2 linked regions of the Caballeronia sp. LZ062 genome follow. The protein of the gene in region 1 interacts with the protein of each later gene in a pairwise test. Links are inferred from orthologs where the notes say so. Each region holds a gene or a part of one and is shown on either strand. Other genes may lie near its edges.

Region 1 (5,034 bases):
CGCCGGGCGTGGGCATCGGGCCGGCGAGCATCACGTCGACGCCCGCGGCCGAGAAGCCCGACTCCAGCGCCGCTTCGAGCATGTAGCCCGACACGCGGGTGTCCTTGCCGATGAGCACCGTCGGGCGATTGCCCTTTTGCGGCGAACGGTCGCCGCCCGCAAGCACCTTGCCGGCTGCATAACCGAGCCTGAGCACGAAGTCCGGCGTGATCGGGGCCGCGCCCACGCGCCCGCGAATGCCGTCGGTTCCGAAATATCGTCTTGCCATTGTTGCTTGACCCTCCTCGCGGATTTCGGCGCCTGTTCTGATCCGCGTTTTCGTTGGTGAGCTGCGAGCGCGAGCGCCTTCGCCGCAGTGCTACCGACGCGAGCCCGCGTCAAATATGCGCGTGACGCGCCGCCTGCTTCGTGGCTTGCCAAACTTTCAGTGCATCGACGGTTTCGGCGACGTCGTGTACACGAACGATGGCTGCGCCGCGTTCCGCCGCGCACACCGCCGCCGCGATGCTCGCAAAGACGCGTTCGCCCGCGCCACGGCCGGTGACGGCGCCGAGCATCGACTTGCGCGACATGCCGGCCAGAAGCGCCCGATGCGTGCCGGCCGGCAGCGTTGCCGCGAGTTCAGCAAGCAGTGTGTAATTATGCCCGACCGTCTTGCCGAAACCGTAGCCGGGATCGAATGTGACGCGATTGGCCGCGATGCCCGCTGCCGTCAGCGCGGCGAGCCGGTCCGCGAAGAATTCTCGCACGGAGGCGACGACATCTTCGTAGATCGGTTCGTGCAGTTGCATCGTGCGCGGCTCGCCGAGCATGTGCATCACGCATAGACCGCAGTGGCTGTCCTTCACGGCGTCGAGCGCGCCATCCTGACGGAAACCCCAAATGTCGTTGATCATGTCCGCGCCGGCTTCGAGCACGGCGCGCATCACGGCGGGCTTGTACGTATCGACCGAAAGCGGCACCTGCACGCCGCGCAACGCTTCGACGATCGGGACGACGCGTTGCAATTCTTCGTCGAGCGGCACGGGCGGCGCGCCCGGGCGCGTCGATTCCCCGCCGATGTCGATCATATCGGCGCCATCGGCAAGCATCTGCTCGGCGCGCGCGAGCGCGGCGTCGCGGGAAAGGAAACGGCCGCCATCGGAGAAGGAATCGGGCGTGACGTTCAAGATGCCCATGACGAGCGGCCGTTCGAACGTCAGCGTGAAGCGGCCGCATTGCAGCGGCTCGGCCAAGGCGGGAGAAAAGGTCGGTGTGGTCAAGACAATCAGCGAGAGGCAGTGACCGGCGCTCGCGAACTTAACGCTGGCCAGAAAGAAAATGGGCCGGCGTGCAGTGCACGCCGGCCCATGGTACGACTCCGGAAGCTTAGGCCGGCGCGGTTGCGCTGCCCGGCTTTACTTCTGTGCCGCTGTTGCCGCTCGAAGGCGAGTCGCCCGACGGCGGCGGCATGTTTTTCGGCGGACGCGGCGGACGGCCGGCCATGATGTCGCTGATCTGGTCTGCGTCGATGGTCTCCCATTCGAGCAGCGCCTTCGTCATGGCTTCGACCTTCTCGCGGTTGTCTTCGAGCAGCTTGCGCGCGAGTGCGTACTGCTCGTCGAGGATGCGGCGGATTTCCGCATCGACCTTTTGCAGCGTCGCTTCCGAAACCGTCTTGGACGCGAGCTTGCCGAACATGCCGTCGGGTTCCGTGTCGACGTAGACCATCGTGCCGAGCACGTCCGACATGCCGTAACGCGTCACCATGTCACGCGCCATCTTCGTCGCGCGCTCGAAGTCGTTCGAAGCACCGGTCGACATCGAGTTCAGGAACACTTCTTCCGCCGCACGGCCGCCGAACAGGATCGCGATTTCTTCCAGCATCTTGTCGCGATACAGATTCACGCGGTCATGCTCGGGCAACTGCCACGTGACGCCCAGCGCCCAACCGCGCGGCATGATCGTGACCTTGTGAACCGGATCCGCGTGCGGCAACAGCTTGGCAACGACCGCGTGGCCCGACTCGTGGTACGCCGTGTTGCGGCGTTCCTCTTCGCGCATGACGGCCGACTTGCGCTCCGGACCCATGAAGATCTTGTCCTTCGCGTCTTCGAAGTCCTGCATTTCGACGATTCGCTTGCCACGGCGCGCCGCAAAGAGCGCAGCCTCGTTCACGAGGTTCGCGAGGTCTGCACCCGAGAAGCCCGGCGTACCGCGCGCGATAACCGAAGCGTCGACGTCGTTCGCAATCGGCACCTTGCGCAGATGCACCTTCATGATGTGTTCGCGACCACGGATATCCGGCAGACCGACGTACACCTGGCGGTCGAAACGGCCCGGACGAAGCAGCGCCTTGTCGAGCACGTCCGAACGGTTCGTCGCGGCGATCACGATCACGCCGGAATTCGCTTCGAAGCCGTCCATCTCGACGAGCATCTGGTTCAGCGTCTGCTCGCGTTCGTCGTTGCCGCCGCCCATGCCGGCGCCGCGATGACGGCCGACCGCGTCGATTTCGTCGATGAACACGATACACGGCGCATGCTTCTTGGCTTGCTCGAACATGTCCCGCACGCGGGCCGCGCCCACGCCGACGAACATTTCCACGAAGTCCGAACCCGAGATGCTGAAAAACGGTACCTTTGCTTCACCGGCGATGGCGCGCGCCAAAAGCGTCTTACCGGTACCCGGAGGGCCGACCAGCAGCACGCCGCGCGGAATGCGTCCACCGAGCTTCTGGAACTTCTGCGGATCGCGCAGGAAGTCCACCAACTCCGACACTTCTTCCTTCGCTTCGTCGCAGCCGGCCACGTCCGTGAAGTTGATCGCGTTGTTGTTTTCGTCGATCAGCCGCGCTCGCGACTTGCCGAACGAGAACGCCCCGCCTTTGCCGCCTCCTTGCATCTGCCGCATCATGTAGAACCAGAAGCCGATGATCAGGATCGTCGGTCCCAGGTAGTACAGCGCGGAGACGAGCGCATTCGGTTCATCGTCAGCCTTGCCGCTGACCTGAACGCCGTATTTCATTAGATCGCCGACCATCCAGATGTCGCCGGGCGACACGATCTGGTACTTCTGGCCGTCCGACGGAGTGACCGTGAGATTGCGCCCCTGAACCGTGACGTTCTTGACCTTGCCGTTCTTCGCGTCGTCCATGAACTGCGAATACGACACGCCTTCCTGGACGCGGGGCTTATCGAACTGCTTGAACACCGTAAACAGCACCAGTGCGATCACGAGCCACACTGCCGCTTTAGAGAACATATTGTTGTTCAAAGCACCACTCCTCACTCATTGACGGGCGCCAACATAAACCTTGCGACGCCACCAAAGCATTCTAATCCAGACCGCTAACCCCTGCCATAAGGTTTCACTACCGCCTAAATAGCGTGAGATGGTCTTTTTTCGGCATAATCCGCGAAAATATCGCCGATTTTCGCCGATACCGTTTAAGCGGTTCCTGCGGCTGGATTTTTAAGCCGCCGCCCGAGGATGAAAGTCTCGGACGATTTGTCCCGAGACGCCTTGGGCTTGCGCGGCGCCACCACTTTGAACTGGTGCTTGAACTTCTCGACGATCTGGCTGTAACCGCTGCCGTGAAAACATTTGACTAGCAGCGCACCCTCCGGTTTCAGGTGGTTTTGCGCGAATTCCAGCGCCAGGTCGCAAAGATGCTCGATCCGCGCCGCATCCGCACTTGCTACTCCGGAGAGGTTGGGGGCCATGTCGGAGATTACAAGGTCCACTTGTCGCTCACCGACGATTTCGTCCAGTTGCGCGAGCACGGAGTCCTCGCGGAAGTCCCCCTGAATGAAAGTCACGTCCGCGATCGGCTCCATCGGCAGGATATCGAGCGCGATGATCGTGCCGTCGATGCCGCCCTCGCGCTGCGCGTCGCGCTTCGAACCCTGCGCGAGCTTGTTGCGCGCATACTGGCTCCAGCTTCCGGGCGTCGAGCCCAAATCGACGATGACCTGCCCCGGCTTGATGAGCTTGTCCTGCTCGTCGATCTCTTTGAGCTTGTACGCCGCGCGGGCGCGATAGCCCTCGCGCTGCGCCATTTTCACGTACGGATCGTTGATGTGGTCATGCAACCACGAATGATTGAAGCGATTCTTTGCCATTCAAACTGAACTCATGCCGCTCTTTCGCGGCGTGGTAAGTGTTTCGGCGACGCGAGCAGTGCGCGCCGATGCGTGATCGATGAGTTGCGTGCGCGCAATCTTGCTGCAACATGCGGCGCTTTTAGCGGATAATACGCGTCTTGTCGGCCGGAACGTTTCCGCGGGTGCTCGAATGCGCCCGGCAATCGCGTCTCCGGCCTATTTTGTTTTTGGCGGCGGTCAAAACTGACCGGCCCTGCCGCGTCGCCTGCTTCGCCGCACTCCGCGTGTCGCCATGCCGTAACGGCCGCGCCGCCCTATTTTAGTCGACTCCCCAATCTCCCATGCCAGCTCTCGAACTCTCTCCCGCCCAACGCTCCGACCTGCGCTCCCAGGCCCATGCGCTCAAGCCCGTCGTGCTCGTCGGCGCGGAGGGTTTGACGGATGCCGTGCTAAATGAAATCGGCGTGCACCTCGAAGCGCACCAGCTCATCAAGATTCGCGTGTTCGGCGACGACCGCGAGGCGCGCATCGCCATTTACGACGAAATCTGCGACCGCCTGAATGCAGCGCCGATCCAGCATATCGGCAAGCTGCTCGTCATCTGGCGGCCGGAAGGCGCCGCGCCGGCCAAGAGCCGCAACACGCGCACACGCAGCACCATGCCGCCGAGCGCCGCCGAAGCCGTCGAGCGGCCGGCAAAGGGCCGCGCGCCGCGCATCGTCAAGGCCGTGAAAATTTCCCGCGACGCGCCTGCGTTCAAAAAGCCCAAGAAGCAGACGCTCAAGGTGCTCGGTAACGAGCGCGTGACCGCCGGCGGCAACGTGAAGCGCGCGAAGAAGCGTCAGACGAGCTCCAAGCGTCAGCATCAGGCCGCAAAGTAAGCGGGACGGCGCGAGAACGTTCGCGCCGCATGTGACCACAGCTCGAATTAGCTTCGCGCCCGCTTGGC
Region 2 (2,926 bases), 340 kb from region 1 along the record:
GAGCGCGCGCGCGATCACGGGCAGATTGGGCAAGCGCGCGCGCGCCGCCTCCAGCACCGACGCATCGCCGTACAGCGACGGCAGCGCGCGCAACGCCTCACGCGGCACGTGACCGAGATGCGCCGTCAGTTCGTTCAGGCGCGGCACGTCCTTCGCTGCGAGCGCGTCGTAGAGCGCCTCGCCGAGCGATGCCGCCGCCGGCTCTAGATCCAGCAACGCCGCCAGCACGCCGGCGTGGCACAGATCGAGTCGCACTTTCGTCAGACCGGCGAGATGCAGCGAATCGAGCATCAACTGCTGAATTTCGAGATCAGCTTCGAGCCCGGCGTGACCGAAAATCTCCGCGCCGATCTGAATCTGCTCGCGCGTCGCATGTAGCCCGCGCGGACGCGTGTGCAGCACGACGCCGGCATAGCACAGGCGCGTCACGCCCTGCCGGTTGAGCAGGTGCGCGTCGATGCGCGACACCTGCGGCGTGATGTCCGCGCGCAGGCCGAGCGTGCGCCCGGAAAGCTGATCGACGAGCTTGAACGTGCGCAGGTTCAGGTCGCTGCCGCCGCTCGTCAGAAGCGATTCGAGATATTCGAGCATCGGCGGCATGACGAGTTCGTAGCCATACGAACGGAACCGGTCGAGCAGACGGCGGCGCAGCTCTTCGATCTTGCGCGCTTCCGACGGCAACACGTCGGCAATATTCTCGGGAAGGAGCCAGGTGGACATCGATACGTTTCCTGCGGGGCGCGACGCGTCAAAGCGCGGCGCGCATGGAAGGATAAGAACAAAGATAGGCGAAAAGACGCAGCTTCGCGGCTAGGTCGCGATGACGAGCAGAATCAGCCCGAGGACCATCGCGATCAACCCGCCGATGCGGATGTGATGCGGCGGCCGCTCGGCGATGCGGCGGAACGTATCGCGCCAGGCCGTCGGAAAGACGAAGGGAAACATGCCTTCGATAATCAGCATCAACGCAAGAGCGAGCAGTATCGTCTCGACCATTGTCTACGGTGGATGAGCACCGCGCGGCGAGCGAGCCGCGCGGCGCGGGTGCGGTCAGCGCCTCGGCGCGGCGGAAGCGGACGCGTCCGCGCCGCCGTTCGGGCTCTTCATGAAGCGAAAGAAATCGCTGCTCGGGTCGACCACGATCACGTCGCCCGGCTTGAACGTCTTCTTGTACGCTTCGAGGCTCTGATAGAACTGATAGAACTGCGGATCGCGTCCATAGGCATCGGCGGCGATGGCTGCCGCCTTGCTGTCTCCTTCGCCCTTGATGGACTGCGCCTGGCTGTAGGCGTCGGCAAGAATCTGCTGCTGCTCGCGCTCTGCGTCGGCCTTGATCTTGTCGGCGTCCGCCGTGCCTTTCGCGCGCTCGCTCGCGGCCGCTTGCTGGCGCGCCGCGATCATGCGTTTGTAGACGGAATCCGCCACCGCCGACGGAAAGTCGACGCGCGCCATCTGCAGGTCGACCAGCTGCACGCCGAACGCCGACGCCGCGCCTTCAACGGCCTTTTGCGCCTCGGTCTCCAGCGTCTGCTGATTGGCGAGCGCATCGATGAGCGTGCGATTTGCGAACGCGCTCGCGAGCGCCGTGCGGATCAGCCCGGTCAGGCGTTCTTGCGCGCTTTGCGTGTTCTTCTCGTTGCTCACGAAGAGCTTGAGCGGATCAGCCACGCGATATTTGACGACCGTGTTCACCAGCACTTCGTTCTTGTCGGACGTGGTGAAGCGGTCTGCCCCGCCCTCGTCGATGGTGAGCGTGCGCGTGTCGATGAGGGTCAGCGTCTGAAACGGCGGCGGCAGCTTGAAATGCAGGCCCGGACCGTCGAGATGCGGGTTGCTGTCGCCGTGCGCGGCAACGACGCCCGCATGCCGTTCGTCGACGGTAAAGACCATCGACGAGCCGATGAACAGCACGACGACGACAGCGACCACGAGCGCAATGATTCGATTCATGTTCGGCGCTCCTTACTGCAGGTCGTCTTGACGGCTGCGCGAGCGGAACGCGTCGCGCGAGCGCAGCGGATCGCCTGCGCCGCTCGCGGCGTTCGGCGCGCTCGCGCCTGCCGCCCCGCTCGCGGGCACCGCAGCGGCCGAAGCGGCCGTCGCGCCTTGGGGGCGCACTTCGGCGTTCGCGGCGGCGGGCGCACTGGCCGACGCGGCGTCGCCCGTGTTCGCGGCTGCGTCCTTCGCCTGCTGCCGGTTCGCTTCGACGAGCTTGTCGAGCGGCAAATACACGACGTTGTTGCCAGCCTTGCTGTCCACGAAAACCTTCGTGGTGCGGGAGTAGATCTGCTGCATCGTGTCCAGGTACATGCGTTGGCGAATGACGGCGGGCGCCTTCGAGTATTCGGCGTAGACCTGCTTGAAGCGCTCGGCGTCGCCCTGCGCCTGCGTGACTTCGCGATTGCTGTAAGCGGTCGCTTCGTCGATCATCTTCGCGGCATCGGCCTTCGCGCGCGGCAGCAGTTGGTTTGCGTAGGCTTCGGCGGTGTCGCGGGCGCGCTCGTTGTCCTGCCGCACGCGCGACGCTTCTTCGAACGCGGCCTGCACTTGAGTGGGCACCTGCACGCTCTGCACCGTGACGCCCGTCACTTGCAAGCCAGTGCGGTAGGCGTCGAGCGAATGCTGGATGGTCTCGGCAAGACGCGCGCGCAGCGTGTCGCGGTCTTTGTAGAGCAGATCGTCCGTCGCGGATGCGCCCGCGATCTCGCGGATGGCAGCTTGCGCGGCTTCGGTCACGCTCTGGTCGGGATCGAGATTGCGAAAGAGGAAGTCGGTGGGCGACTTGATCTGGTACTGCACGGCGAAGCGCACGTCGAGAATGTCCGCATCGTTGGTCAGCAGCGATGCATCGCGCACGTTGCCCTGCGCGAGCGCGACGCCGCGGCCGATCTCGACCGAGCGGATCTGCGACGTATCGACGATATCG

Evidence for each region. Proteins that work in one complex are often made in the same cells at the same time.
Region 2: the proteins of ftsH (region 1) and hflC interact in binary tests that used the Escherichia coli proteins (3 or more experiments, as listed by UniProt). The link is inferred for Caballeronia sp. LZ062 from one-to-one orthologs.

What each region holds. Positions count from the first base shown.
Region 1 is NZ_JARTWB010000002.1:639,948-644,981, reverse strand. The notes cover bases 813-3,710. They hold ftsH (ATP-dependent zinc metalloprotease FtsH), read right to left. Parts: upstream 3,256-3,710; coding sequence 1,369-3,255; downstream 813-1,368. Other genes in these bases: P9239_RS09045 (RlmE family RNA methyltransferase), read right to left, coding at 3,429-3,710; folP (dihydropteroate synthase), read right to left, coding at 813-1,178. Outside these bases: glmM (phosphoglucosamine mutase), read right to left, coding at 1-268; more of folP, read right to left, coding at 378-812; more of P9239_RS09045, read right to left, coding at 3,711-4,103; P9239_RS09040 (YhbY family RNA-binding protein), read left to right, coding at 4,427-4,966; P9239_RS09035 (DUF4149 domain-containing protein), read right to left, coding at 5,014-5,034. UniProt on the Escherichia coli protein: Acts as a processive, ATP-dependent zinc metallopeptidase for both cytoplasmic and membrane proteins. Plays a role in the quality control of integral membrane proteins.
Region 2 is NZ_JARTWB010000002.1:985,721-988,646, reverse strand. It holds hflC (protease modulator HflC), read right to left. Parts: upstream 1,951-2,926; coding sequence 1,051-1,950; downstream 1-1,050. Other genes in the region: hflK (FtsH protease activity modulator HflK), read right to left, coding at 1,963-2,926; P9239_RS10705 (DUF2065 domain-containing protein), read right to left, coding at 811-996; P9239_RS10710 (ATP phosphoribosyltransferase regulatory subunit), read right to left, coding at 1-720.